2 regions of the Mesorhizobium sp. M1348 genome follow, and region 2 is predicted to be linked to the other one. Evidence: riboswitches for the same ligand, from Rfam matches in the RefSeq annotation. Region 2 holds a riboswitch; the other holds the start of a gene.

The links. A riboswitch is a leader RNA that binds a small molecule or an ion and turns the genes downstream of it on or off. The one in region 2 is predicted to bind glycine.
Positions count from the first base shown of each region.
Region 1: it holds a riboswitch for glycine, as region 2 does, so the genes downstream of both, gcvT (glycine cleavage system aminomethyltransferase GcvT) here and NKH13_RS28775 (D-amino acid dehydrogenase) in region 2, are expected to answer to the same signal.

Region 1 covers NZ_JAMYLH010000018.1:105,226-120,111, forward strand. Annotated here, with positions in the region: gene NKH13_RS25005 (lysophospholipid acyltransferase family protein) at 1-290, shown strand, start outside; gene NKH13_RS25010 (RgsD C-terminal domain-containing protein) at 302-1,267, opposite strand; gene NKH13_RS25015 (hypothetical protein) at 1,300-1,440, opposite strand; gene NKH13_RS25020 (nitroreductase family protein) at 1,424-2,008, shown strand; gene NKH13_RS25025 (HpcH/HpaI aldolase/citrate lyase family protein) at 2,029-2,910, opposite strand; gene NKH13_RS25030 (MaoC family dehydratase) at 2,914-3,405, opposite strand; gene NKH13_RS25035 (DUF2336 domain-containing protein) at 3,516-4,637, shown strand; gene parE (DNA topoisomerase IV subunit B) at 4,827-6,878, opposite strand; gene NKH13_RS25045 (GGDEF domain-containing protein) at 7,153-8,322, shown strand; gene gcvP (aminomethyl-transferring glycine dehydrogenase) at 8,394-11,204, opposite strand; gene gcvH (glycine cleavage system protein GcvH) at 11,221-11,589, opposite strand; gene gcvT (glycine cleavage system aminomethyltransferase GcvT) at 11,595-12,692, opposite strand; glycine riboswitch at 12,841-12,927, opposite strand; gene NKH13_RS25065 (hypothetical protein) at 13,130-14,131, shown strand; gene NKH13_RS25070 (molybdopterin-binding protein) at 14,166-14,886, opposite strand, start outside.
Region 2 covers NZ_JAMYLH010000027.1:39,981-54,866, forward strand. Annotated here, with positions in the region: gene NKH13_RS28755 (porin) at 1-1,023, opposite strand, end outside; gene NKH13_RS35735 (antitoxin Xre/MbcA/ParS-like domain-containing protein) at 1,340-2,053, opposite strand; partial or broken gene NKH13_RS28760 (hypothetical protein) at 2,433-2,654, opposite strand; gene NKH13_RS28765 (hypothetical protein) at 3,498-3,965, opposite strand; gene NKH13_RS28770 (hypothetical protein) at 3,928-4,122, opposite strand; glycine riboswitch at 5,347-5,442, shown strand; gene NKH13_RS28775 (D-amino acid dehydrogenase) at 5,492-6,646, shown strand; gene NKH13_RS28780 (cold-shock protein) at 6,814-7,026, shown strand; partial or broken gene NKH13_RS35740 (Ros/MucR family transcriptional regulator) at 7,288-7,574, opposite strand; gene NKH13_RS28785 (GntG family PLP-dependent aldolase) at 7,614-8,729, opposite strand; gene NKH13_RS28790 (hypothetical protein) at 8,789-9,037, shown strand; gene NKH13_RS28795 (Lrp/AsnC family transcriptional regulator) at 9,198-9,665, shown strand; gene NKH13_RS28800 (aminotransferase class IV) at 10,586-11,533, shown strand; gene NKH13_RS28805 (glycine C-acetyltransferase) at 11,919-13,106, shown strand; partial or broken gene NKH13_RS28810 (alanine racemase) at 13,290-13,459, shown strand; gene NKH13_RS28815 (amidase) at 14,575-14,886, shown strand, end outside.

The DNA of each region.
Region 1 (14,886 bases), on a different contig from region 2:
TGGTCAGCGGGCCGATGAACATGGCCGAGCGCGACGGGCGTGTCGCGAAATTCGTCGGCAAGGCCTCGCTGACGCTGCGCACATCGTTGCTCATCCGCGAATTTGCGCGGCTATCCGGCAAATCGATCGACGTGCGCGTGGGCGATGCGCTGGGGTGGGACCAACTGGAGCCGCTGCGCGACCGCAAGGCCTTGCTCGACCGCCTTCAGCGTGGCGTCTTCGACCTAGCGCCGGTCGAGGCGCGTGGCCGCGTGCCGTTGCTGGCGCGACGCATGCGCAAAGCAGCCTAGAGGGGCGCGGCTTAGTCGGCGCCTTCCTCGGAATCGATAGCGGAAGCCTCGGTGGCCAGAACTTCGATGTCCTGATTGTGCCCGGCCACCACCGTAAAATCCTTCTGGTAGATGCGGTCGCGATTTTTGGCGATGATGGTGTAGTCGCCCTCGGCCAGCACCATCGAGGCAAAGGCGCCGACGGTTTCCTTGATCGGATCGCCGGATTCGTTCAGTAGCGACCAGGAGGTGTCGGCGATCGCCTCGCCGCCCGGTTCGCGCACCAGCTTCATGGTCATCTCGGCGGCACGGTGCTCGACCGTCGCTTCGGTGAGCTTGCCGGCCTCGACGCGGATGTCGGAGCGGATGACCGCGTTCACCGCACCATAGGTCGACACGACATGATAGGTGCCGGCATTGAGCCGCACGACGCTGTTCGGCTCGACATCGGGTATGATCAGGGCGCGATCGCCATCGGCCGCGGCGTGGCTCTCATAGATCGAGAAGCGCAGCTTCTTCGGCGGTATGCGTACCCCGCCGGACAGCACGGCATCAAGCTTGAGGCCACCTGCATCGAGCACGAGGCTCTCGCGCTTGGCTTCCTTGCCGACGGTGATGCGCTTGGTGGCGCCGGCCCGTCCGTAGGAGGCGTGGACCAGATACGAACCCGGCTCGAGCTGGAATACGGCCGTGCCGCCATGAGCCGAGGCGACCATCGGCAGCTTGCCGTCGCTGGCCGATTCGGGCTTGAAAACGCGCCAGACGATGCCGCGCGTAATGTCGGCGCCCTTGTCGGTCAATTGCGCCGACAGCGTGATCGCCCCGCTGCTCCCCAACGCCAGCGATGTCTCGCTTTTCGGAGGCGCATAGCCCGAAATTCCGGGAAGTTTCAGATCGCCGAGGCCGTCCACTTCCTGGGCGACGGCAAGCGAAACCGGCACCATCAACAGCGCGACAGCGAGCCATACCAGGAAAAGACGCAATGTCCCCTCAAACATGCCTTGCGTTGAAGCCCAAGGCGGTGGCAATTTCAAGGCTTAAGAGTCCGGTCGGCTTTTGCTGCAGGGCTGTTTGTCCGGCGCGCCGCGCCAATGCCCAAGCCGCCCGATGTCCCGATGGTGCGCTTCAGCTCAAATTCCAGGAGACTTGCGCCCATGGCGTCGCCGATCATCGATTTTCTGCTGACCCGAAATTCCACGCCGATCCCGGATTTGAAAGAGCCGGCGCCGAGCGATGCTGAGATCGCGACGATGATCGCCGCCGCCTCGCGGGTGCCGGACCACGGCCGGCTGGAGCCGTGGCGTTTTATCCTCTATCGCGGCGAGGCTCGCGTCGAGATCGGCAAGAAGCTGGCGGCACTTGCCGAGCAGCGTGAAGGACCGCTGCCGGAAGGCCGCCGCAACCAGGAATTGGCGCGCTTTTCGCGCGCGCCGCTGGTCATCGGCGTGATCTCGATCCCCAGGGAAAATCCAAAGATCCCGCAATGGGAGATGTTCCTGTCCGGCGGCATGGCGGCGATGAACCTGATGCTTGCCGCCAATGCGCTGGGCTACGGCACCAACATGATCAGCAACTGGTATTCCGACGTGCCGGAGGGCAGGGCGATCCTCGGCTTGGCGCCGCATGAGCGGGTCGTCGGTTTCGTCCATATCGGCTCCTATCAGGGGCCGGCGCCGGAACGGCCGCGGCCAGATCCGGCAAAGCTCTATGCCGACTATTCGGGGCCGTGGGTGGGATAATTTCGGAGCGGAACAGACCCCTAAGGATCAAGCCCCGATGCCTTGGCTCGCGCCAGGAGCCGCTCTGCGAGCTTGAGATGCGGCCGGTCGTACATCTTGCCATCCATGCCGACGACGCCGGGATTTCCTGCCGCCTTGAACGCCTCGACGATCGCAAGGGCGCTTTTCACCGCTTGCGCCGAGGGCGTGAAGGCGGCGTTGATGACCGGCACCTGCGCCGGATGGATCGCCAGCTTGCCGGTGAAACCGTCGCGCTCGGCCTCGGCGCATTCGCCCTCGAAACCGGCCATGTTGCGAAAATCCGGAAAGACGGTGTCGATTGCGGCGACTTCCGCGGCACTTGCGGCGAGGATGGTCATGGTGCGGGCGAAGCGGAATACATCCGTGTAGCGGCCGTTCTCGTCGCGCGTCGCGCGCGCGCCGATTGCCGCCGACAAATCTTCCGCCCCCCAGGTGACGCCGACAAGCCGCGCGCTTGCACGGGCGTAGGTCGCTGCGGCCAAGACGCCTGCGGCCGTTTCTGTGATGATCGGCAGGATCTTTATAGCTCCATCCGGCAGGCCGCTTTCAGCTTCGTGCACCCTGAGCTTGGCCGAGAGATGCTGAACATCCAGTCCGCTGTTCGACTTAGGCAGCATGATGCCGTCTGGTTTTGCTGGCACGAGCGCCGCCAGATCGTCGTCGGTCAGTCCGGTCGAAAGGTCATTGACGCGCAGATAGATCACGGAGTTGGTTCGGTGCCTGTGCTCGGCGATGAAATGCGCCGCTGTGTCGCGCGCCAGACCCTTGTTCTGCGCGGCAATCGAATCCTCGAGATCGACGATGACCACGTCGGCGCCCACGCCAAAGGCCTTTTCCAGCTTCTTTTCCGAATCGCCGGGAACGAAGAGCAGGGAACGCATCGGCTATGCCTTTTTCATCATCATCGCTTGCCTCGTGCATTTGGCAACCAGGACGTCGTTCTGGTTATAGGCGCGATGCTCGAACTCGACGACGCCGCGGTCCGGCTTCGACCTGGATTCGCGCACCGAGACGACAGTGGTCTCGACGCGAATGGTGTCGCCATGGAAGACGGGGTGCGGAAACACCGTCTCCTTCATGCCGAGATTAGCGATGGTGGTGCCGACGGTGATGTCGTTGACCGAGATGCCGATCATCAGGCCAAGCGTGAACAGCGAATTGACCAGGGGCTTGCCCCATTCGCTCTTGGCGGCGAAGTCGAAATCGATGTGCAGCGGCTGCGGGTTCAGCGTCATCACCGAAAACAGCATGTTGTCGCTTTCGGTCACGGTCTTGCGCAGCGTGTGCTTGAACTCATGGCCGACAACGAACTCCTCCAGATAAAGTCCGGCCATTGTCGATCTCCTCCGCTGCTTAAGGGTTGATAGGCGTTGCAAACCGGGCTCGCAAGCCAGTTAACGAACATGGTGAACCGTTCGTAAACCATTTGTGCCTACGGTCTCCACAGGGGCCAGAAGCGTTCTGGCAAAGGGCGTAAGCAGGCGACATGGTCGTTTCGCATTTCCTGAAATGGATTCACACGGCGAAGGTGTCGGAGCGCGTTGCGGCGGCAAGCGCACTTGCCCGCGCCTATGTCGACTCGGACCTGCCTTTCGAGGACCGCTGCGCTGCGGAGGCGGCGCTGACGTTGCTGCTCGATGACGCATCGTCGAAGGTGCGACTGGCGATCGCCGACGCGCTTTCCATGAGCCATCATGCGCCGCCGCAGATCGTCAGCGCGCTGGCCTCGGACCAGCCGGAAGTCGCAGCCTTGGTGCTGGCGCGGTCGCCGCTGCTTACCGATGCCGACCTGATCGATCGGGTTGCCGGCGGCCAGAAAGCGACGCAGAAGGTGATCGCCGACCGGCCGCGCGTCTCAATGTCGGTTGCGGCGGCGATCGCCGAGATCGGCGAGCCGGAGGCCTGCGCCACGCTGCTCGCCAACAGCGGCGCCGACATCGCATCGATCAGCTTTCGGCGCATGGCCGAGCGGCACGGCCACCTGCCTCTGGTGCGCGAGGCGCTGATTGCCGACGTGCGCCTGCCCGCCGATTGCCGCCATTTGCTGCTGGTCAAAGTGGGCGAGACGCTCAAGGGCTCAGCGCTGGTGCTGGCGCTGATGGGCGCCGCCAGGGCCGAGCGCGTCACGCGCGATGCTTGCGTCAAGGCTTCGGTGACGCTGATCGAAGGCACGCGAGCAGAGGAACATACCGCACTTGTCGAACATCTGCGCCTGCGCGGCGACCTGACCGCAAGCTTCATCATCCGCACCATCGCGCACGGCAAGGTCGACTTCTTTGGCTCGGCGCTGGTCGCGCTCAGCCAGCAGTCCGAGCAACGGGTGAGGGCACTGCTGGCCGGCGGGCATGACATAGCGTTGCAGGCACTGTTCCGCAGCGCCGGGCTTGCCGCCGCCACCCACGCCATCATCCTGCGCGCGCTGAAGGTCTGGCGCGAGGTCGCCAATGGCAAACGCCTCGCCGGCGTCCAGGAAGTCAGCTGGCTGATGCTGAAGGAATTGGGAGGGCAGTCCGCCGAAGGCGATCTCGCCGGGCTGGTCAAATCGATCCACCTCGACGCGCTGCGCGAAAACGCACGCGGGCACGCGCTGGCGATCGCCGCTGCCTAAAGCAATTCCAGGAAAAGTGTGAAACGGTTTTCCATCCGGAATTGCGTCAAAACAAAAAGATAGAGCGGTTCGGCGTTTCCGTGAAACGCTGAACCGTTCCAGACCTCATCTTGCGCGAAAAATCCGGAAAGTCTTGCGAACAGTGACAGCCGCCGTCCGCGGCTCGCCACCTCGCCTGGCAGAAGACGCTCAGATATCCAGCACTTCCGTCTCGGCGAATTCCGCGCGTTCCTGGATGAAGCGGAAGCGGGCCTCGGGCTTGGTGCCCATCAGTGCGTCGACAGCATCCTTGGTCGCCGCCTCGGCGTCGATCACATCGACCCGCAGCAGCGTGCGCTTTCTCGGGTCCATGGTGGTTTCCTTGAGCTGGGCAGCCATCATTTCGCCCAGCCCTTTGAAGCGGCCGATTTCGACCTTGCCGCGCCCGGTGAATTCGGTGCGCAGGAGTTCGTCCTTGTGCGCGTCGTTGCGGGCATAGGCGACCTTGCCGCCTTGCCGGATCGAATAAAGCGGCGGCACCGCCAGATAGAGATGGCCGCCGCGGATCAGGCTTGGCATCTCCTGGTAGAAAAAGGTGATCAGCAGCGAGGCGATATGGGCGCCGTCGACGTCGGCATCGGTCATGATGATGACCCGGTCGTAACGCAGGTCCTCGTCGCGATATCTCGAGCGCGTGCCGCAGCCCAGGGCCTGGATGAGGTCGGATATCTGCTGGTTGCCGGCAAGTTTGTCGCTGCCGGCGCTGGCGACATTGAGGATCTTGCCGCGCAGCGGCAGCACCGCCTGGCTGGCGCGGTCGCGCGCCTGCTTCGCCGAGCCACCGGCCGAATCGCCCTCGACGATGAAAAGTTCGGCACCGGCGGCGGCATTCTGCGTGCAGTCGGCGAGCTTGCCGGGCAGGCGCAGCTTGCGCACAGCACTCTTGCGCGACACTTCCTTTTCCTGGCGGCGGCGCACCCGCTCGTCGGCACGCGCGATCACCCATTCGAGCAGTTTCGAAGCTTCCTGCGGATTGTCGGCCAGCCAGTGGTCGAACGGGTCGCGGATGGCGCTTTCGACGATGCGGATCGCCTCGATCGTCGCCAGCCTGTCCTTGGTCTGGCCGACGAATTCCGGTTCGCGGATGAACACCGACAGCATGCCCGCCGCCGAGATCATCACATCCTCGGAAGTGACGATCGAGGCGCGCTTGTTGCCGACCAAATCGGCATAGGCACGCAAGCCGCGCGTCAGAACGTTGCGGAACCCGGCCTCATGCGTGCCGCCCTCCGCGGTCGGGATGGTGTTGCAATAGGAATTGATAAAACCGTCGCCGCCGAACCAGGTCACCGCCCATTCGAGCGAACCGTGGCCGCCCTGCTTCTCGCTCTTGCCGGCGAACATTTCACGGGTCACCTGGAATTCGTCGCCGAGCGAGGCTTTCAAATAGTCCTTGAGGCCGCCCGGAAAATGGAATTCTGCCTTGGCCGGCGTCGTGTCCTTTTCCTTGATCAGCGAGGGATCGCAGGTCCAGCGGATTTCGACACCGCCGAACAGATACGCCTTTGACCGCGCCATGCGGTAGAGCCGCGCCGGCTCAAAAGCCGCGCCCTTGCCGAAAATCTGCTCGTCTGGATGGAAGCGGATCTTCGTGCCGCGCCGGTTGTGCACCTCGCCGAGCTGCTCCAGGCCGGTCACAGGAATGCCGCGCGAGAACTTTTGCCGATAAAGTTTCCTTCCCAGCGCGACCTCGACCTCGAGATGGTCGGACAGCGCGTTGACGACGGAAACGCCGACACCGTGCAGGCCGCCGGACGTCTCGTAAACCTTGCTGTCGAACTTGCCGCCTGAATGCAGCGTCGTCATGATGAGTTCGAGCGCCGGCTTCTTGAATTTCGGGTGCGGATCGACCGGGATGCCGCGGCCATTGTCGGTAACGGACAGGTACCCATCGGCGGAAAGCTCGACATCGATGAAGGTCGCATGGCCGGCGACCGCCTCGTCCATCGAATTGTCGATGACCTCGGCAAACAGATGGTGCATCGCCTTGTCGTCGGTGCCGCCAATGTACATGCCCGGGCGGCGGCGCACCGGCTCCAGGCCCTCCAGCACCTCGATGTCGGCGGCACTGTAGCTCTCGCTGGCGTCACGGGCCGCCGGCCGCTTCGCCGCCTGCACCAGCGGGTCGGCTGGGCGCGCGGCGGCGCGAGCCGGTTGCGGCTGCTTGCCCAAATTGGCAAAAAGATCGTTGTTGTCGTCCATGCTGGTTCTGGATTCCGATGCTGCGAATCACCACCCGATACTGCCACGCTTTTCGCGGGCAGGCGACGGAGGTTCCTGTTACGTTCGAGGATAGAGCCTCTTACTGCAAAACCATTCGACAACCAAGCGGCGGAAATGGGGTCGAAGCCTGGAGCATCGACGTTTTGTAAACCCTGTCCGAAGGTTACGCCGGAAGATTGGCTGAAAAAACGGTATTTGCGGACTGTCGCTGATCTAGAATGCAGCGGAACCCTCATGAGGCTGTCGCTTAAGCATGTTGGATTACAGTTCGCTCCTGCTCGCGGCGGCGCTGTCGGGCACGTGCCTTAGCATCACCATGTTTGCGATCTGGTTCACCGCGCCACAGGCACGCTTTGTGCTGACGGTGGCGTGCGGCATTCTCGTGCTCGTCGCACATGTAGTGTTGTTCTGGCATTACACCAGGGATCCAAGCGCCTGGCTTTGCCAGATCGTGCTTGTGCTTCTCAGCCTCGGCTTCCTGATTATCTGCCTGTCGGCCATGCAATATCTCAGCATAGGCGACTACAGGCGAGCCATCTTGCCGACCTTGGTTGCGATGGCTGTTTGCGCGGGCGCGACGTATCTCGGGTTTGATGGTGTCGGCTTTATTGTCACCTACGCGACGGTAACGGCGCTGCTCTCGCTCATCGGGGCGATGTTCTGGATTGAGGGTGGTCACGATCGCCGGATATTGCTGGTCGTCTCGTTCCTGAGCGGCGTCTGTGCGCTGTCGTTCGGACTTTGCGGCGCGGTCCTGCTGGTCAAGGGCCAATGGGTGCTCGGTGTAGCACCGGACAATTGGGCCGAGCGGGTGAATTCCGTCGTGGCCGTCGCCTGCATGACCGGGCTCGGCGCATTGACGCTCTCCCTGCACCATTTGCAGGCGCAGATCGAACTTAAGGCCGAGACGATGACCGATCCATTGACCGGGCTGATGAATCGGCGGGCGTTGACGGCACTCTACGGCGAGCGGGTCTTCGGTCCGTTCATGTCCGTCGCCATGTTCGATCTCGACCATTTCAAGAGGACGAACGACGTATTCGGTCACCCGGTCGGCGATCAGGTCCTGCGCCGCTTCGCAGGGGTCATCAGGAAATACGCCAGAACCGGCGTCGACGCCTTCCGACTGGGCGGCGAGGAATTCGTCCTCGTCATGTCGCGGATGACGGAAGAGAAGGCCTATGATGTTGCGAGCAAGATCAGCGTCGCCTTCGGCACGGAAGTCGTGGCCACCCAGCTTGGTCCGTTGCGAAGCACAGTCAGTGGCGGCATCGGCTTTGGCGGAACAAGCGGCACCGGTCTCGACGATGTGCTGGCCGAAGCCGACGCAGCACTCTATGCGGCAAAGCGCGCCGGGCGAAATCGCGTCGTCGCCCGGGACCGGGCGAGCAAGTCCGACGGGCCGGCCTTGCGTTCTGCCTGATTGAAGCTTCTATCTTCTTGTTAGACCATGATCTTGTCCGAAAACCGGATTCCACTTTTCGGGATCATGGTCTATTCCGCCGCACCCAGATATTCCGACAGCGGCGGGCAGGAGCAGACCAGGTTGCGGTCGCCGGCGACGTTGTTGATGCGTGACACCGGCGGCCAGTATTTTGCCGCCGTATCGGCATCCCCGGCGGGGTAGGCCGCCTCCAGACGCGAATAGGGATGGGTCCACTGGCCGGCCAATGCCTCGGCGGCGGTGTGTGGCGCATTGACCAGAGGATTGTCGGCCAAGGGCCATTCGCCCTTCGCCACCTTGGCTGCCTCGCCGGCTATGGCGATCATGGCCTCGCAGAAACGATCCAGCTCGCGCTTGGGCTCGGATTCGGTCGGCTCGACCATCAGTGTGCCGGCCACCGGGAACGACATGGTCGGCGCGTGAAAGCCATAGTCGATCAGCCGCTTGGCGATATCGTCGACGCTGATGCCGGCGCTGTCCTTGAGCACGCGGGTGTCGAGGATGCATTCATGCGCAACGCGTCCGTTGCGCCCCTTGTAAAGCAGGGGGAAATGCTCGCCAAGCCGCGTCGCCACATAGTTGGCGGAGATGATCGCCGTCTCGGTCGCCTGCTTCAGGCCGGAAGCGCCCATCATGCGGATATACATCCAGGTGATCGGCAGGATCGAGGCACTGCCGAACGGTGCCGCCGCCACGGCATGGGCCGAGCCTTCGGTGACGTGGCCGGGCAGATATGGCTCCAGATGCGCCTTGACGCCGATCGGGCCGACGCCGGGGCCGCCGCCGCCATGAGGGATGCAGAAAGTCTTGTGCAGGTTCATGTGGCAGACGTCGGCGCCGATATCGCCGGGACGGGCGAGGCCGACCAGCGCGTTGAGATTGGCGCCGTCGAAATAGACCTGGCCGCCATGGCTGTGGACAAGGGCGCAGAGGTCGCGCGCGCCTTCCTCGAAGACGCCGTGCGTCGAAGGATAGGTGAACATCAGCGCCGCGAGGTCTTGCGCATGCTCGGCCGCCTTGGCCTGCAGGTCGTCCATGTCGATATTGCCGTCTTCGGTGCAGCGCACGACGACGACGCTCATGCCGGCCATGGCCGCGCTTGCCGGGTTGGTGCCATGCGCCGAGGACGGGATCAGGCAGACGGTGCGATGGCCTTCGCCGCGCGACAGATGATAGCCGCGAATGGCGAGCAGCCCGGCATATTCGCCCTGGCTGCCGGCATTGGGCTGCAGGGTCACCGCGTCGAAGCCGGTGATCTCCGCCAGCCAGCCTTCCAGCTCGTCGATCATGGCGCGATAGCCTATCGAATGGTTTGCCGGCGCGAAGGGATGCAGGTTGGCGACATCAGGCCAACTCACCGGCATCATTTCGGCGGCGGCGTTGAGCTTCATGGTGCAGGAGCCGAGTGGGATCATGGCGCGGTCAAGCGCCAGGTCCTTGTCGGCCAGCCGGCGCAGGAAGCGCATCATGTCGGTTTCCGAGTGGTTTTCGCGGAAGACGGGCTGAGTGAGGAACTCCTTGCCGCGCGGTTTTCCTGGCATGGAACTGCCGGCGGCAACGCCGGCCTTGGCACCGAAAAGTACTGCGATTGCCTCCAGATCGGCTTCGGTGGAGGTCTCGTCGAAGCTGATGCCGACATGGTCGGCGTCGATGACGCGCAGCAGCCGGCCGGTCTTTTCTGCGGCGGCGGCAATCGCGCCGGCTCTGCCCTTCACTTCCACGGTCACCGTGTCGAAGCGGCTTTCGCCGAGCACCGAAACGCCTGCTGCCTGGAGGCAGGCAGCCAGGCGGTTGGCCAGTGTGTGGACGCGGCCGGCAATCGCTTGCAGCCCGGCAGGGCCATGCCAGATCGCATAGGCCGTCGCCATGTTGGCGAGCAGCGCCTGTGCGGTGCAGATATTGGAGGTCGCCTTGTCGCGGCGGATATGCTGTTCGCGTGTCTGCAAAGCCAGGCGATATCCGGGACGGCCCTTGCTGTCCGTCGACTGGCCAACGAGCCGGCCGGGCATCAGCCGCGTCAACCTGTCGGACACGGCGCAATAGGCGGCGTGCGGCCCGCCAAAGCCCATCGGCACGCCAAAACGCTGCATCGGGCCAACGGCGATGTCGGCGCCAAGCCTGGCCGGCGCCTCGGTCAGCGTCAGGCCAAGCGGGTCGGCAATGAAGACGACCAACGCGCCGGCCGCGCGGGCCTTGTCGATCGCTGCCTTGTGGTCGCCATAGACGCCGAATGTATCGGGCCAGGAGACCAGCAGAGCGGCGGTATTGTCGTCGATCACCTCGCCGTCCACCTCGATGCCGAGCGGCTCGGCGCGGGTGCGCACGACGTCCAGCGTCTGGGGGTGCGGCGTGCCGGCCAGTGCCACCTTGGTGCGCTTGTCGCGATGATGGCGCAGCGCAATGCCGACAGCTTCGGCCACCGCCGTCGCTTCGTCGAGCAGCGAGGCCGATGCCACCGGCAGGCCAGTCAGTTCTGTCACCAGCGTCTGGAAGTTGAACAGCATTTCCAGCCGGCCCTGGCTGATCTCGGCTTGGTACGGCGTGTAAGCCGTATACCAGGCCGGGTTCTCGAACAGGTTGCGCTGGATCACCGGCGGCACATGGACGCCATGATAGCCGGCACCGATGAAGCTCTTCAGCACCGTGTTCTTTGCCATCGTCGCCGCGAGCTCGGTCAGCGCTTCCGCTTCGCTTGCGGGGGCGGGCAGGGCCAGCGGCCGGTCGAGCCGGATCGACTTCGGCACTGCCTGGCTGATCAGGGTCTCGACCGAAGGAACGCCGATCGTCGCCAGCATGGCTCTGACATCATGGAGGCCCGGGCCGATATGGCGAGCCGAGAAGGGGTAGGGTGCTGCGGTCATCTTCCTGGTCCTGCTATCAACCAATATGGGCTTTGTAAGCGGCTTCATCGAGGAGCCCATCGAGCTGGTTTTCATTGGCCAGCTTCATCTTCCACAGCCAGCCGTCGCCGGTTGCCGCCGAATTGACGAGCGAAGGATCCGATGACAGCGAGGTGTTGGCCTCGGTGATCTCGCCGTCGACCGGCGCGTAGACGTCCGATGCCGCCTTGACCGATTCGACCACCACGGCGGTGTCGCCCTTGGCCAGTTTTCTGCCCAATTCCGGCAGCTCGACGAAGACGAGATCGCCGAGCTGCTGCTGTGCGTAGTCGGTGATGCCGACGGTGGCGATGCCGCTCTCGACGCGCAGCCATTCGTGATCTTCGGTGAAATAGGTCTTTGCCATTGAAATCATCCTTTGCGGTAGCGATGGGGCGTGAAGGGCAGAGGGTGGATGTCGACCGGGATTTTCGTCCCGCGGACATCGGCGAACAGTTTTGCGCCGGATTTGGCAAGCGGCGTCTGGACGTAGCCCATGGCGACCGGATGACCGGCCGAGGGGCCGAAGCCGCCGGAGGTGACATGGCCGGCAGGGTCGCCGTCGGCATCGAAAAGGGCAGCACCGGCGCGCACCGGCTGGCGGCCTTCCGGCTTCAGGCCGACGCGTTTTTGCGCCGGGCCGCGCTCCAGGATGGCGCGCAGCGCATCGGCGCCGACGAACGCGCCGGAGGCGCGAACCTCCTTGGGGATGGCCCACATCAGCCCGGCGCTGGCCGGATCGATCTCCGGCGTGATGTCCAGCCCGTGCAGGCACAGTCCGGCTTCGAGCCGCAGGCTGTCGCGGGCGGCAAGGCCGATCCACATCACCCGCTCGTCCTCGAGCAGCCTGGTGACGAGGTTTCGCGCATCCGCTTCCGGCAGGCCGATCTCGAAGCCGTCTTCACCGGTATAGCCAGACCGGCTCATGAACCATTTTTCGCGCGGCTCGATGCCGTGCATGAACACCAGCGAACCGGTCTCGATGCCGGCGCGGGAGAGGGCGGCCCACGCCTCGGGGCCCTGGATGGCCAGGAAGACGCGGTCGAGTGCGTCCACCTTCACGTCGAAATCCCCGGCCAGTGCGCGCAGATGTTTTTCGTCGGCGGCGGCATTGCCGGCATTGGCGACCATCATGAAGCGCTCGGCGCCGAGCCTGGTGACGATCAGATCGTCGAGTATCCCGGCCGCCTCATTGAGGAAGAACGTGTATTTGGACTGGGAAATCTCAAGCGCGCCGGCATCGAACGGGCAGGCGCGGTTCAGAAGCGCTGCTGCACCCGGGCCGCTGATTTCGAACAGCTTCATGTGCGAGATGTCGAACAGGCCGGCATGCTCGCGGCTGTGAAGGTGCTCCTTCATCACGCCGGCCGGGTAGGTCAGCGGCATCGACCAGCCGGCGAAGGCGCCGAAGCGCGCACCGGCTGCCATGTGCAGATCTTCGAGGGGAAGGTGTTTGGTGTCGCCCGTCATGTCATCTCCAGAGTCGCACGCAAGCGGTCGCGAATGGCGACCAGTCCGTGCCCCTCTGTCTGAAGCCTGAGAGACTCGCGCCCCGTAACTCTGTCGGCAGCGCTTACACCTTCGGCGCGGGGGCAAGCCCCGACTTTCCAGAGTGTCTTTCCCGTCTACGGTTCTTTTGCCTGAGAGATTTCGGGCGATTTCCCCTTCGGCGGCAGCTCTCGCTGCTCTCTCCCGCAAACAGGTAGGACTCGGTTAAGAGCCCTCGACTCGTTATCCATAGCCCGTGGACGACACCTTGTCACCTGCCAGCGACATTTTTACTGGCAAGTCTTCTTTGCGGGCCTTCTTTCCAGGCAAGCCTTCGCTAACCACGCCGCTTGCCGGTTTCTCAAGACCTTGCCGATATACCGGATAAGGACCGGCGATTGCGGCGGGCGGGGAAGAAAATGGGCGAATTGATCATGAGCGCGCCGATGGCCGGGCTGACCTCGAAAAATCGGATCACGGCTGAAGACGTGGTCATGCTGCGCGGCGAAGTGTTCGGCGACGGCGTGGTAACGCGCGGCGAGGCCGAGGCGCTGTTTGCACTCGACGCGACGGCGCGGGACAAATGCGCGGAATGGCTCGAGTTTTTCGTCGAGGCCGTGACCGACTTCATCGTCCACCAGGAACAGCCGGCCGGCTATGTTTCGCAGGAGAATGCCGACTGGCTGATCCGAACGATTTCGCGCGACGGCATGGTCGATAGCCGGACAGAACTCGAGTTGCTGGTGCACGTGCTGGAAGCTGCCAAATCATCGCCGAGCACGCTTTCCAGCTATGCGCTGGAGCAGGTCGCTCATGCGGTCGTGGACGGCCAGGGGCCGCTGATGACCGGCGGCGGCAGACTTATCCCCGGGTCGATTGCCAAGGCCGAGGTCGAGCTGTTGCGCCGCATCCTTTACGCCTATGGTGGCGATGGCAACATCGCCATCAGCCGCGCCGAGGCCGAGGTGCTGTTCAAGATCAACGAGCGGACAGCGGCGGCCGACAACGATCCGTCCTGGAACGATCTGTTCGTCAAGGCGATCGCCAATTTCGTCATGTGCTCGGCCGGCTACGAAGCGCCGATCCGCGATGTGGCGCTGCGCCGGGATTCCTTCTTCGAGCAGGCCGATCCGGAGATCGGCGGTTTCTTCAGCCGTATGGTGTCGGGCGGCCTGTCTGGCATTATGGAGGCCTATCGCTCACCGGGCGACGTCGAGGCCGAATGGGAATCGAGGAACAAGGCAGCCGAGGCTCTGGCCCGCCGCGCCGAGACGGTCGATGCCGGCGAGGCCAAATGGCTTGCTGAACACATCGGCGACCGGCCGCTGCAGGACAACGAGCGTGCGCTGCTGACCCTGATCAAGCACGCCTCGCCGGAAATACACCCTGCGCTCAAGCCGCTGATCGACAGGGTCGCTTGAACAAAAGGCAGTAAATCGTTGGTACAATGCGGCGTCAGATGCCGCCGTACCAGTCGTAGCCATTGTCCTCCCAATAGCCGCCTCTGCCGCCGCCGAGATTGGCGAAGCCGTCGACCAGCTCGATCTTGTAGAGGTATTTCGGCATTTTGTAGCCGAGCTGGCGCTCGACGCGAACGCGCAGCGGCGCGCCATTTTCGACCGGCAATGGCTTGCCGTTGAGGCCATAGGCAAGGATCGTCTGCGGATGACGAGCATCGATCAGGTCGATCGAGCCGTAATATTTGATATCGCCGGCAAGGCTGCGGTCGATGGTGTCAAGGCAGTGGAACATGACATAGCGCGCCTGCGGCTTGACCACTGCCTGGTCGAGCACAAGCGACAGCGGCGTGCCGGTCCATTTGGCAATGCAGCTCCAGCCTTCGACGCAGTCGTGGCGGGTGATCTGCGTGCGGCTCGGCATGTTCATCAGCTGCTCGCGGCTCAGCGACAGCGGTTTTTCGACGAGGCCTGAAACCTCCAGCCGCCAGTCGGCGAAATCGCTGGCGAGCAGGCCTTTGTAATAGTCGTCGTCCGGTGCGGTGACACCGTTCGGCCGCTGCGGCTGGCGAATGTCGGCCTCGGTGAATTCCGGCGCCAGCGCATCGCGGCCGGCAAGCAGCCGCTGCGCCCGCCAGGTCAGGCCATTGGCGCTTTCGAGGAAGCTGCGCAGGCCGTCGCCGACGCCAAGCTGGCTGTCGAAGGCGTCGCAGCCCGAC
Region 2 (14,886 bases):
ACCAGGAACGATATCGTAGGCGACATTGGCGGCAATGCCGAGGTTCTTCCACTCGTCATACGCCGCCTGAAGGTTGAAAGAGGTCTTCTCGTTGAACTTGTAGGTGCCGCCGCCCCAGACGGCCCAGTTGCCACCCCACTGCTTGTAGAAGCCGCGACCGCCGGCAGGAATGGCGTAGGTCCCATCGGTTAGGTTGTCGTCGGTCCCATAGCCAGCCATAATGAACAGCGACAGTTCGTTGGTGGCGTTCACATCCAAGCGGACCTTGCCGGCTACCTCTTCGTAGTTGCTGTCGTAAGCCACGACGCCGCTGATGGCGCCCCAGCCCTGCGTGTACTTCACGCCGCCGACAAGATGCGGAACGTAGCTGTCGATCGTGCCGACGACGCCAGACCCCTCTTCGAGCGATACCACGGCGGAGAAGCCATTGCCGGCGTCGAAGTAGTACTGCACGACGTTGGTGTCGAAATCGCCGTAGGGAACGAGCGTATCGTTGAGGACGTTGCCGGCGTAGCCGATGAACGTATCGAAGGCCGACTCGTCCTTGCCGACGCGAAGGCCACCGAGTTGGATCCAGGCGAAGTTCAGTGTGATGCCCTTGTTGAAGGCATAGTTCTGGGGACTGTCGGGACCCGAATAGGCGTTGCGGTTACCGAAATTGAATTTGGTCTCGGTGTAGGTCTTCAAAGTGCCGAGTTCGGTTTCCTGGCCGGTCCAAGTCCTTAGGTCAAAGCGGGCGTTCTTGCGCCAGGTGCCCTGGTCGCTGCCGTCTTGGACGTCGTGGGTCCGCGCCCCGTCGTAGGACCCAACGTCGCCGACGCCGATGTCGTAGCGGACATAGCCGCCGATGCGCAGGCAGGTCTCGGTGCCGGGGATGTAGAAGTAGCCAGCGCCGTAGACGTCGCAGATCTTGACGTATTCAGCGGGTTCCGGCTCGGCGACGACGACGGCGTCGGCGGCGCGCGCACCGGAAACTGCGATCAGTGCCGCAGCGGAGCCGAGAAGAAGGCTCTTGATGTTCATACTTGATCTCCATTCAATGATTTGAAAGGGGCGAGGACGTCGATGGACGAACCGCTCCCTGTCCCCACGATCGAAAAAGATGCGCATCGCAATGCATCCTTCCCGGCTCGAACGCTATTCGCTGGGCGAATTAGTGCAAGTTCAAATTCCGTCTGCCAGGCGCATAACGAAGTATCAGTTGCATTTTTACCACTAAATCGTCAGTATTAGTTGCACAAATTGAACAACTATACATTTGAACAAATCGCACAATTGGCACATCTGCGTTGTGCGCACGTACATAATGCGCGGACAGCCGTCGGCATCCGGCCAATCGTCAGATAGATCCAATCAGAGAAACAGCCTGGGCGGCGGATGCGACGACTTCTGCGTTCATACCTTCCCTTAGCAATTCGATAGGAACGCGACCCTTGAGAAGGGGCGACGGACTGATCAGCCACAGCCAAGCCAATCTGGGATCGGAGATCGAGGAAAGGACCTGCCTAATTCCGGGCATGGGCCTGCCGTCGATGAACTGAGCCAGGGGAAATACATGCTTGCGGGAGCCTCGCCGGAAGGCAACCACATCATTATGCCGCTGCCACCAATACAGCGTGGATCGCGGTATTCCAAAACGTCTCTCGAGATGCGTCGAACCCGCAACTGGACCGGCCCACTCTGCAATGCGCGCTCCTTCTCTCGGGTAATCTTTCTGAACCGGATGCCCGAGAGGATGATCGGCTGGCCGAGGTCGCGAAGCGATCTCACACGCCTGGGCATTTAGCCGTCGCGCTGCTTCGGCCTCGAGCCTACCAAGAAATTCGGCGGCCACGGTGGTCAAATCGTTGGAAGGAGGACCCGAAGGCGCAACAGCAGCCTTGTCACCCTGCCTCGCCTCATCGCATTGGGCAAGGATGCGCTGCACCTCCCTCATGACAAAGCTTGAAAGCTCGGTCTGGCGCTTTTCATCCCCAAGATCACTCGACCCCGACATATGTGGCTTTCTCAATAGCACGCCCTCAGCAAGCCGCCGAAAGAGCATTGAAGACATGAAGTTTGGCGGACGACGATGTATTGCGTCTTCGTTGCTCGCGACCTAGCAACCGTCTTGAGGTTTCAACTTGTGCCTCTCAATAAAAAAAGGGAAGAACGTCGATGGACGACCGTCTTTGCCCCACGATCGAAAGAGACGCACATCGCAGTGCATCCTTCGCAGGGATTTGTGCAAGCCAAAAGCTTAGCTTGCCAGAGTTATATAATTTACACGTTGCCTTTATGCAACTATTTTCTAAGTGTTACTTGGACAACTTGAACGTATTGCACATTTGGACGAACTGTATACTCGACCTCGACTTCGACGCTCGCATTTACTGGCGGCATACATGCTTCACCGTTGCCGCATCGCATTGGCCAGGTGCGCGGCACCTCGTTCATGACAAAGGTTGAAAGCCCGTCCTCGGGCGTTTCATTGGTTTTGTTGCAACGGCTGAATGGGAGCGAAGAGAGGGCTGACGCGAGAAGGATGGATTCGGATTGAAGGCGAACCTCGCTTGTCGCTTACGCATCATGTGGACCATTTCGATGCCGTTTAGGATGATCGCGGCTGATGCTGGTGATTTGAAGCCGAGCATTGGCCGCATGCGGCGCTTGGTAGCGGTCGTCCGCCCTTCCACCGCTGTCTGCCAAGCAGCCAGACGGGTTCCGTCGGGAAGCTGGATCCATACGCGCTCCATCAGCCTGACAGGCCGGGTCCGAGCGCAATTTTCATCCTTGCCCATCCATCTTGGCAAACTTCAACATGTTTCATCCCCTTGGGTTAAGCGAATTTCCCGTTCGGTGGCCGCCGCCTAAAGTCGAGGGGCTAAGACGCTTCTGCGGTAGCTATGGATTCTCCCGCATTGCTCAACGAAATTGCTTCTCTTTTAGGAATATGACGGTGCGGGGAGAAAGTTTTGCGCCAAAGTGCATCAACTGCTGAAATGCGAAGCACACAGAGCAGTTCAGTTTGAAATAAAAGTTTCCGTGACGCGCTTCGGGCTGTCCAGACAGGGCTGAGAGGTGCTGTCACATTGATCGAGCGGTAAGGAAATTGAGGTAGCAGCGCCACCGCTATCGGATCGAAATCGTGGCCCGTGCTGTCTGGGTCTACTTCCGCTTCATGTGACCGGTAATTTCTCTGGGGTCAGGCGGCGCGCAGAAGGGGAGGTTTAGGCTTGAAAAGAGAAGGCACGTTTGGCTCTGGCTGTCGAAACGGTGCCCGCAATCTATCGTGAAGTTCGCCATTGATCTCGGCCGTCCGGACCTGCATAAGCATATGCGCGCCGTGGAGCGACCAGCGCATCTGCTGCTTCTTGACCATACGTTTCCCGACGAGTGAGTTCACCGTCGACTCGGCGAGCGACGTGGCAACGCGAAGGCCGGCTCGGTAGCGCTTACCATAGTTTACGATCGCACCGCGGTTGGAACGGACGTAGGTCAGAAGCTGCAACCCGAGACTATGAAGCCGTGCGATCGAGACTCGCCTTCTCGCTGCGATCCAGGTCGCGGATGGCGCGATCGACACGACCATGCCATAGACGCCACTTCACGGCCCTGATGTCCCTGTCGATGGAGGGCAGCTCCCCGGTTCGGTCAGTGTGGGATCGTATCCGCTGATCGGCGATCTGCTGCATGGGCTGGATCTTCATGGCGATATGGAACCAGTCGATGTTGTGGGCCGTCGGCTTCGGCATGGCGCGGCGCAGCCGCTTGAGAATTTCTGCGCCGTCCGAGATCACAGCGATGTCGCCGAAGCCGCAGTACCCTTCGCGCCGAAGGGTATGAAGGGTGCGATCCCGGATCGCCATTTGGTCGGTGCTGCCGGTGATGAAATAGCGGCCACCGGATTCGCCTCGTCCACCGCGGCCGCATCTGGCCACGACGAGTTCAAAATTTCGCCCCGAATTGGGCGGCGCTGCGCACATGAGCCGTATCGATGCTGACGACGAACTCTTTGCGTCGATCCCCGGGAAGCTGCATTTCGAGCTGGCGTCGGTCATCGATTTGAGACCTCGCGCGCCCTGTTTCCTGCGCGATGTGGTCGTCGAGCCGCTCGCCGATCCTGATGGTGCGCTTGCGCACGGTCGCATGCTTCTCGGTCGGTTCAATGGGCAGGAATGCTCGTCATCAGCCATGCAGCAGCCACGCCCTCAACCAGGGTGCCAAGGTTCGAAACAAGTGCAGCCGATCACAGGGAACGGAACGTCTTATGTTGAAACGGTACGAGTGGAGATCTTTTTATTCGACATTGTGGGAGCTTCTCGATCGACTGCGGGCTGGATTTCACAAGTCATCCAAACATGCCCTCGCCATTCTAGCCAAGCTGCCACATTTGCGCACCGCTAACCCAGAAACGGGCTCCGTCATGGCTGGCTGGATGGGCTGTCTGTCTCGCAGCGCTGCTCGAATGTTTGAACGCAAGGATCGAGCGCCACGAGGGTCCTCTTCGCGCACATATTTCAAACCAAGCCGCCTTGTGCGGTCCACGTTTCAGCAGTCGACGCATTTTGGCGCAAACCGTCCTCCTCTATGCATCTATACTTGTAGGTGCACATCAACCGCACCATTAAATCAAAAAGGGGATGAGGCTTCGTCTCGCGAATGTATCCCCCCAGGAGAAAGATTCAGACGACCGACGCTGACCCTGGCAGGGAGCTATGGGCTTTAGGCGAGGCGATCTGGAATTGATGCGCGAGTAACTGACTTCTGCCTCCTCCCAAGGCAGTACCGGCCCGGCAGCGAGCGTAGTCTCCTGCCGGGCTTTCAATTCGCTGAGTGTCTGCGCACCATTGCCACAGCCACAACCGAACGTGCCTCCCCTGTTCAAGCACAACCGCCACTCCTGCGCGCCGCCTGACCCAAAGAAATTACCGGTCTCGATCCTCTGAAAACTTCATCTGGCACCCGGCAGGTGCGCGCGCGGTGTACGGTGGAGTACCTGTAGTAGTTCTGTTGACCGGGCGGCGAGCAGTTGCGATTCGACTTCGTTCAGCCGACGAGAGGGTGTCCCAGCGCTGCCGCACTGACGTAAGCGGTCTCGGTGGCTCGGGTGCCTCAAATGTGCTCCATGAGGTTTTCGAATGTCCCACTGGTTGCCGAAGAAACGGGCATCCTTGGTTCACACGTTTCAGCTTGCCGGCGAAAATGATGCGTCGCTTCACCATTGAGGCGCAAGCCAGGGCTGTAACTATCGTTGGATGGAGCAATAAACGGACCGTTCAATAGGCAGTACGGGAGAGATCGGCACGTTGCCGACACCGACGGAGCAACCCCCCAAGGAAACTCTCAGGTACAAGCGACCGTCCTGCCGAACAATCTGGAGAGAGACGCCCGCAGCGTCCACCGAAGGGGAAAGCCCAGCCACCCGGTTAAGCTCTCAGGTACAGTGACAGATTTGGGGAAGAGCCGCGGGCCGACTGGCCCGAACCAATTGTCCTGTCTGGAGAGCGAAATGCGCAAGATTGTTGTGATTGGTGCCGGCATTACCGGCGTGTCGACAGCCTATGCCCTTTTGGAACACGGCCATGACGTCACCGTGCTAGAGCGTCAGCGCTATGCCGCAATGGAGACCTCGTTTGCAAACGGAGGCCAGTTCTCGGCTCGCAATGCGGAAGTCTGGAACCACTGGTCGACGTTCTTAAAGGGCATCAAGTGGATGGCGAGGCGCGACGCGCCACTCCTCATGAACCCGGCGCCGACATGGCACAAGTACAGCTGGCTTGCGGAATTTGTATCCCACATCGCGAAGTACCGTGAGAATACTGTTGCCACCACCCGCGTGGCTATCGCGACGCGCAGGCACATGTTTGACATCGCTGAGCGTGAGGACATCGATTTTGACCACGTTTGTCGCGGGATTCTTCATGTCTATTGGGACAAGCCGGGCTTCGACCACGGCACGAAAGTCAATCAACTCCTCGTCGAAGGAGGCCTTGACAGGCGACCGGTCACGGCTGGCGAGATCGCGTCCCTTGAACCGGCCTTGCAGGGCGCTTTCTATGGTGGGTTCTACACACCTTCTGACTCAACAGGTGACATCCACAAGTATACCACCGGCTTGGCCCGCGCATGCGAACGGCATGGTGGAAGTTTCCACTACGACGCGGCGGTGACAAAGATTGAGCGACGCGGCCGGTTCAGGCTAACATACTCGACCCAAGACGCCACGGCGCAGGTTATCGAGGCCGACGCGATCGTCGTATGCGCGGGCTCGAACAGCCGTGACTTCGCGGCGATGCTGGGCGATCGCCTCAACATCTATCCCGTCAAGGGCTACTCGATCACGGTCCACCTGGAAGACGTTGCGGCACAGGAAGCCGCTCCCTGGGTGAGCATTCTCGACGACCGGGCCAAAATCGTGACCAGCCGGCTTGGCGAAGCGCGCTTCCGAGTGGCCGGGACCGCAGAGTTCAACTCTGCCGCGGGGAAGGCCGACGGCCAGCTTCCGTCTAAACCGGCGAGGCCCGAACCGGCCGATAGCGTCGTCGTCCACAGTCCCCATTTGCCCCAAGCGATCACCTTCTCGTCGCCGTGGCTGGTAACTCTTGCCTTCTTGCTCGGCCCGTCTCGGGTATCGCATCGGGCCGTAAAGCGTGTCGTCACGTGAGCCCCTACGGGCGGGCGCTGGACGGTACATGAGGCGTTAAAGCCGCCGGTCAAACCGAGCCTTGCAAATTTCTCGTTTTTGCTAAGCCTAACGCAGAAGTTTCGGTTATGAATCGGGACTGGCCTGACGGCCTGCCCACATTGCAATTGTTACAAAGGAAAACGCATATGGCGACTGGAACGGTGAAGTGGTTCAACAGCACCAAGGGATTTGGATTCATCCAGCCCGACAATGGCGGTCAGGACGTTTTCGTCCACATTTCCGCCGTTGAAAGAGCGGGGCTTTCGACCCTCGCTGATGGCCAGAAGGTCAACTATGAAATCGAACAGGACCGCCGCACTGGCAAGTCCTCAGCTGGCAGCCTCAGCAAAGCCGGCTAAATTTTCTACCGCCTGCTGGCAACAGCGGATGGACGCGATCGATCCCGGGTGGTCTGACGCCGCGGGATAAGAGCGGGCGAGCGCAGAGCTCGACCGGGCGGCTTGATCAGCAGACTGCTGCAAGCCCGCGCGATTTGCTGGAGAAGCCAAGCTGTTTGAAAGGAAAGGCGGGGTAATAGCCGCGCCTTTTCATATTCCGGACAGATGCAGAATTATGCCAATGGCAGCTGCGCGCTCCAGAACGAACCTCGATTTCTGAAATCAAGCTGCGACCTTCCTGCGGGTCCGCTTCGCCGGCGCAGGCATTTCCGGCTGTACCGGTTTGCGGCCGAGGCCCATCGTCTTGGCCAATGCCGATCGCGTAGCGGCGTAATTCGGCGCGACCATGGGACAATCCGCCGGCAGACCCCATTTGACGCGATATTCGTCCGGCGTCAGCCCATTGTGGGTCGGCAGATGGCGCTTAGCGATTTGAACTTCTTTCCGTCCTCAAGGCAGATGATGTAGTCCGGCATCACCGACTTCCTGATAGATAGGGCAGGCTTGAGACTCAGGTTTCTTCTACGGAGGCGCGCCATCGCCACCCATCATTTTGGCTCCGCCTGCAGAACCGATCGAATGGCGTTTGCGGTCGCCTCGACATCGTGATCGCTGACGAGATAGTGGAAGACCGCGCGAACGACGCCTTCGTGAAGCGTGCCCATCCGCACGCCCCGCTGCGATAGCGCTGACAGGAATTCCGGGGTCGACAGACCGTTCCGTTCAAGCCGGAAGAAGACCATGTTTGTATCGATGACCGACGGCTCGAGGCGAATGCCGGGAATGTCACGGATCTTCTCCGCCAGCAACTGCGCACGACGGTGGTCTTCGATCAGTCGGTCCACCATGGTTTGAAGCGCCACGATACCTGCACTGGCCATGAAGCCGGCTTGCCGAAGGCCGCCTCCCAAGAGCTTCCGATAGCGTCTCACCCCGTCAATGAAGGGCCTTGTTCCGCACACCATGGAGCCGAATGGAGCGGCTAGTCCTTTTGACAGGCTGAACATGATCGAGTCGAAGTCCTCCGCCATTTCCGCCGGCGTCCTGTTCGAGGCGATCGCCGCGTTGAAGATGCGGGCGCCATCGAGATGCAGCGGCAGGCCGTGCTCGTCAGCAAACGCGCGCACCTCCTTGATATAGGATGCAGGCAGGACGCGCCCGCCACGCTGACAGTGCGGGTTCTCCAGCACGATGACCCCGGGCGGTGCGCATTGGTAATCGCTCTTGTCGCGGATCGCCGAGCGCAGATTATCCAGGGACAGCCGTCCGTCGGGTTCCGTCGATACGGGGTGAAGAACAAGGCCGCCCACCACCGAAACGCTTCCGGCCTCGAAGTCGTAGAGATCGGAGCGATCGCCGACAATTACCTCATGGCCGCGCGGACAATGCGCGAGCAACGCAGCAAGGTTTCCCTGGCATCCGCTCGACATGAAAGCGGCGTCTTCCTTGCCGAGCATTTCCGCCGCCAACGCTTCTAGCCGGTTCAACGTGGGGTCTTCACCGTAACCGGCGTCACCCACTTCCGCGTCGAATATCGCCCGACGCATCTCTTGGGTGGGAAGGGTTACGGTATCGCTGAGCAGATCTATCACTCTTCTCTCCCAGAGGTGGCATTGCCTATCTTTCGCAAAACGATCTTCGGCCCCGTCAGCAGAACTGAGCATCAAGGGAAACGGCGCGAAGTGTCCCAAAACCCCTGGTATCTGGTGAGATACCGCGGGGCGTGACCGACAATGCGTCGAGGTCCGCGCACGCCATCACCGCAAACACCTTCGCCCGCCGCCGTCCGCGCTCTGATGGCGGGATTGGGACGCCGGTCAAAGGAAGTGCTGAAAATGTCGCAGCCATGCGCCTCCAAATTGGTCTCGACGAGGTTCGCCTTCATCACGAAATATGGAGCATGGGGGAGGCAGGTTTGCATCAAAATACACCGGTTTTTGAAGCACAGCCCGCACAAAGCGGTGCGATTTGAACTATCGTCAGTCTATTGGATGCACGCCGGACCTACCTGTTTGGACCCGAAAGCCCGACGAATTTTCAAATCTGCTGGACCTGTTCCTATTCTGTTTCACCTTGCGTGGCAAATTGCAATAAATGTTGCGCAAGCTTTTGCGATTATGGAGGTTCCTAACATGGCTGGCATCGCGATGGACGACCTAGATCGAAGAATCCTCACAGCCCTACAAAAGAACAACCGGCTCTCCTTTGCCGAACTCGCGGAACTGGTCGGTTCCTCAGCCGCCTCATGCATGCGTCGAGTGAACAAGCTGCGTTCGGATGGCGTGATCGTTGCGGACATCTCGCTGGTCGATCCGAAGGCCCTTGGCAAATCGCTCACCGTTGTCCTTACGGTAGAGCTAGACCGTGAGCGTCTTGACCTTGTCGACGATTTTAAGCGCGCGATGCGCGCGGCCAAGGAGGTTACCCAGTGCTACATGGTTACGGGCGACGCCGATTTTGTGCTGATCGTGGCCGTCGAGGACGTCGAGGCTTTTGACGTCTTCGTCAAGACAAAGCTCTATACCAACCCCAATGTCCGAAAATTTCAGAGCATGATTGCGCTCGATCGTGTCAAGTTCGAGCCTCGGATAACGGCGTAATTTTCTGCGGGTTGCGCTGAAGCGATCAGTCCGGGCCGCGTTTTTTGAAGCGCCTATTGTACGTCCAGCTTCGGATTGAACTCGACGCGGGAACTGTGCGATCCAAAGCGCCACAGACGCTGCGTCAAAGGCCATCGAGGAAGAGACAGGCTCGCCCGGCGCCGAAGGAGGAACCGCCCCGGAACTCTCAGGTTCTTGAGGGGGCATGCGCGCAGTGGCCTCGGAGAGGCCGCTGCCCCTAAGGAGCATGTCCCATGCCCTAGTCATTCTATCTCGGGATTCTCGGTGCTGGTGTTGCCGGCGTTAACACTCCTTGGGCTGCCCGAAATGCCTGTCGATCGCCTGACAGCCCCCTCCTCAAGACAAACTTCGTAAACGGCGGTCACGCCTCGGTTAGCCATGCAGAGCGTGGGCGTTCCGACCGTGCCTAAGCGATGATCAGTACCAGCTTGTTACCCAAATCTCGGAAAAACGTTTGCGTGTCCCAGGAACAGCTGAGCTGTCCGGCTACGAGTTGCACCTGAATGAGCGCCCGATGCCAAGCCATAGCACGCAATGCGCGGAGGCTGTTCCCTGGCGAGGCCAGGTCGAGAAGGCAACCTTCTGGAAAGGCCTCAAACCCATGACACCCCGAGTTCGCCGCGAGAGTCCGGCGCCGCATTTGCGTTTATCTCGGCAGAGGGGGCTAACTCAGACCAAATAGGTGGGCGGCTGCCTGATCGAATCATTTCACTTCCTTCCGACGAATGTCTGTTGCAGCTCGCCGATTGTCTGAATTTGGTGCCCAACGTCGCGTCTCCCACGTCACCATCGCCGGTGCCGTACGATGCCTTCCAGCGATGAGCATACGAGCCACTTCGAGCGCAAGCTCTAGGGCAATTCTTGACCTGGCCGAGTAAACGGATCGGAAAGATAGACAAATGACCCAGCTCTTACCTGTTCTTCCAACCGTCGATGAGCATCATGTTGATGGGCGTCGGTATCCGCACGGCGTCGCTTTCATGGACGGGCAATATCTGCCGATGTCCGAGGCCAAGATCTCCGTTTTGGATTGGGGTTTCCTGCACTCGGATGCCACTTACGACACTGTGCACGTCTGGAATGGCAGGTTCTTCAGGTTGGACCTGCATCTTGATCGCTTCTTTGGGGGGGTTGAGCGTCTTCGAATGAAACTTCCCTACGATCGCAAGAAAATCGAATCGATTCTCGCAGCCTGTGTTGCTTTGTCTGGGCACAAGTCAGCATACGTGGAGATGATCTGCACGCGCGGTTCATCGCCGGCATTCAGCCGCGATCCCCGCCAAGCGGAGAACCGATTCATGGCGTTTGCTATTCCTTTTGGGTCGGTTGCCAACAAGGAACAGCTGGAAAGAGGCTTGCACGTCGCAATCAGCGAAACCGTTCGCATACCGCCCAAATCGATCGATCCCGCGATCAAGAACTATCATTGGCTGGATCTCGTGAAGGGTCTTTTTGACGCCTACGACGTAGGAGCGGAGACGGCGCTGATACTAGATACGAACGGACACATTGCGGAGGGGCCTGGCTTCAATGTGTTCGTTGTAAAGGATGGATCCCTGAAAACGCCAGCTTTTGGAGTGCTGCCAGGCATCACGCGCCGGACTGTTTTCGACCTTTGTGCCGAGATGGGGCTCTCGGCCACGGCTGTTGATGTTAGTCGTGCTGAGATCAAAGGGGCTGACGAGGTGTTCATCACCTCGACTGCCGGCGGCATTATGCCGGTAACGCGCATCGACGATACCGCGATCGCTGATGGGCAAGTCGGATCCGTCACCCGACGGCTCAAGGATCTCTACTGGCGAAAGCACGATGATCCGGCATGGTCGACTGCGGTCAGCTACCCATGATCGGAATGAACCATGCGACAGCAACTTGGCGAGCGGCTTCGTGTCGTTCTCCATGAGCTGTTGTCACACAAACTCAAACAGTCGAGCAGGCGCGCTTCGGCGGGGCGTCGCCCTGGACATCGTGGATTTGGCCGAGGGGAGACCGGTCGGAGGACGAGCGCGATCCGCGAGGGTGCCGCGACTTTCTGCACCGGCGGGCTCGCGCCACGCGCCGACGACGCCTACCTCAACGAAGCGACCGACTCGTCGCTCTCCCGGGAAGTGATGATGTCGATTTGCTCGGTGTCACAATCCCTGTGAAATATCACGGGCTCGGAGCTGGCTACGTTACCATGGGCGTCGAGCCGTAGTGATGTGCTCCATGCCATTTCCTGCGGAGTTGCAGATGAAGAATGCTTTCATTGCCTATTTGTCGGCGGAACTGGCTGCGTTGAAGTCTGCAGGGCTCTACAAATCCGAGCGCGTCATCACCTCGACGCAGTCGTCCACGATCGAAGTCGCGGGCGGCAGCAAGGTCCTGAATTTCTGTGCCAACAATTATCTCGGCCTCGCCGACAATGAAGATCTGCGGGACGCAGCAAAGGCTGCGCTCGACCGCTATGGATACGGCATGGCGTCGGTCCGCTTCATCTGCGGCACGCAGGAAGTGCACAAGCATCTCGAGGCGCGCATCTCCTCATTCCTCAAGATGGAAGACACGATCCTCTATTCATCCTGTTTTGATGCCAATGCCGGTCTGTTCGAGACGCTGCTCGGCGAAGAAGACGCCATCATTTCCGACGCGCTGAACCACGCCTCCATCATCGACGGTGTGCGGCTCTCAAAGGCTAGGCGCTTCCGCTATCTCAACAACGACCTGGTCGCGCTGGAAGAGGAACTGAAGAAGGCCCAAGACTGCCGCTTCCTGCTGATCGCGACCGATGGCGTCTTTTCGATGGACGGCATCATCGCCAATCTTGCCGGCATCTGCGATCTGGCCGAGAAATATGGTGCAATGGTCATGGTAGACGACAGCCATGCGGTCGGCTTCATCGGCAGGTATGGGCGCGGCTCAGCGGAGCATTGCGGCGTCGAGGGCCGCATCGACATCATCACTGGCACGCTCGGCAAAGCGCTTGGAGGCGCGTCGGGCGGCTACACGTCAGGCAAGCGCGAGGTCATCGACTGGCTTCGCCAGCGCTCGCGGCCGTACCTCTTCTCCAATACGCTGATGCCCGCCATTGCAGGCGCGTCGCTGAAGGTGTTCGACTTGGTCGAACGAGGCGATGTGCTGCGCGAAAGGCTCTACGCCAATGCCGACCGCTTCCGCTCGAAGATGTCGAAGGCGGGCTTCACGCTGGCTGGCACGAACCATCCGATCATCCCTGTGATATTGGGCGACGCAACTATCGCGCAGCAGATGGCCGAGAAGATGCTCCAGCGCGGCATCTATGTGATCGGCTTCTCCTTCCCCGTAGTGCCGACGGGTCACGCCCGCATCCGCACGCAGATGTCTGCCGCACACTCAAGTGCGGATATCGACCGAGCCGTCGAGGCCTTCACGGAGGTAGGCAGAGAACTGGGAGTCATCTGATGTCCAACATTGGAGACAGGAAAGCATGGGAGGCGATTGTGGTTGGAAGGCGTTGCATCGACGCCGGCTTGGAACCTCGGCTCCCCTTCATTACTCATCCGGTATCGAGACGTAGTAGCCTCAGGATATTGCGTTCAATTTCCAGCGCAACCATGATAGCAATGCCTAAAGTTGTATTTGAACATGCAAAAATGCCGAAATTCTGTACTTACGATACGGGGGCTAGGGGACTATCTTACGATTGATCTCGCCGCTCTCGGTCGTAATTATGTGAAGCTTGCCTCGATGCTGACGCGGCCCGCACGGCCGCCGTCGTGAAGGCCGATGCCTATGGCTTCGGTGCGAAACGTTCGTAAAAAACCGTCTACGACATAGGCTGCCGGCATTTCTTCGTTGCCCAGTTTGGCCTGCTGCGTGATCACAGCTAAGCCCATAGCAACACCCGCCCTGTGACGATGGCGTCGGTGATCTCGTAAATGGGGAGGCAGCTCTAACCTAAGGTCCAGCGATCGATTACATTGAGACACCCGCGTCCTGAACGCTAACATGCGGCGACCAAGTGTTAACCGCGAGAGAACCACAGAGCCGGCAGGAACTTGGACAAGGCAAAAAGGACCTTGCAGTCAGCTTCGCGATCAAAAATCCCCATGTGGACGGCCAACGTCACATCAGAGCCGCCAAGGGGATAAAACGGGCGTCTCCACATCTTTCAGCACGGCCCTCCCGGCGTCGCGGGCCGCCGACATCTAATCTGATTGGCGGCTCCCGGGCGGAGCGGCTTGTTCGCGGATACCTGCCAAGTCTCAGTTGGTTGAGCAATGCGCCGAAGGACCCCTGCACGACTCACTCCCAACCTGGGAATAAGGGATCGGTAGTTGTCGATGAGCCACCTCAGGCGGTCCGACACCCGGTGAAAGAGGATCGTGCCGCAGGCGGAAGGGTTCCGTCCAAGACCATGTTTTCCCGACCATGCTTTCTTCGCCGAGCGGCCTAGGTGGAACTGTAACACAGTTCTTATTGTTGCGTCGACGCACTGGGCAATGTCGTGGCCCGGCGCAAACGCGCACTTGACTTCGTCGATAATGCCAAGAGGCTCACGGTCGAGCTGCACCGTGACGATCCCGAAGCATGATTGCGCTTGGTTGCGTAAACTTTGAGCCGCGGATCACGGCGTAGCTTTCGGCTAGTTTGCGCTGAAGCCGTCAATCCGGGCAGTTTTTTTGGAACGCCCGTTGCACGTCCAGGTTCGGATTGAACTTTTTCCCATGGGAAGCTGTGCGATCTAAAGGGGCAGCCGACGCCGCGTTTAGGAAGGTCATTCAGGAGAGCCCCGTCGTCTTGCGCCGAAGGAGCAAGTGCCCCCGGAAACTCTCCCGAACCGCGGGCAAAAAAAGACGACAACAACATCGAAACTTTGGGCTTGTATTGAGAGAAATTGGCTGCTTCTGGAGCGATAAGAAGGATCCACATGAATCTGGATGAGTATACAAGTTATGATGCTGCCGGGCTCGCGGAGCTAGTCCGTAGTCGTGAAGTCACATCTCTTGAACTCACCCGGCTTGCGCTTGAAGCTAATGATCGGATCAACCCTACGATCAATGCCGTAATTGAGTTTTACAACGACGCCGAAACCGTGTCTGGCTCAGAAGAAGGGCCCTTCGCGGGAGTGCCCTTCCTGCGAAAGGACATAAGTTCGACTGAGGCTGGCCGACTTTATGAATGCGGCAGCCGTCTATATCAAGGCTATCGTCCTACCGTCGATAGCTACTACGTGGAGCGG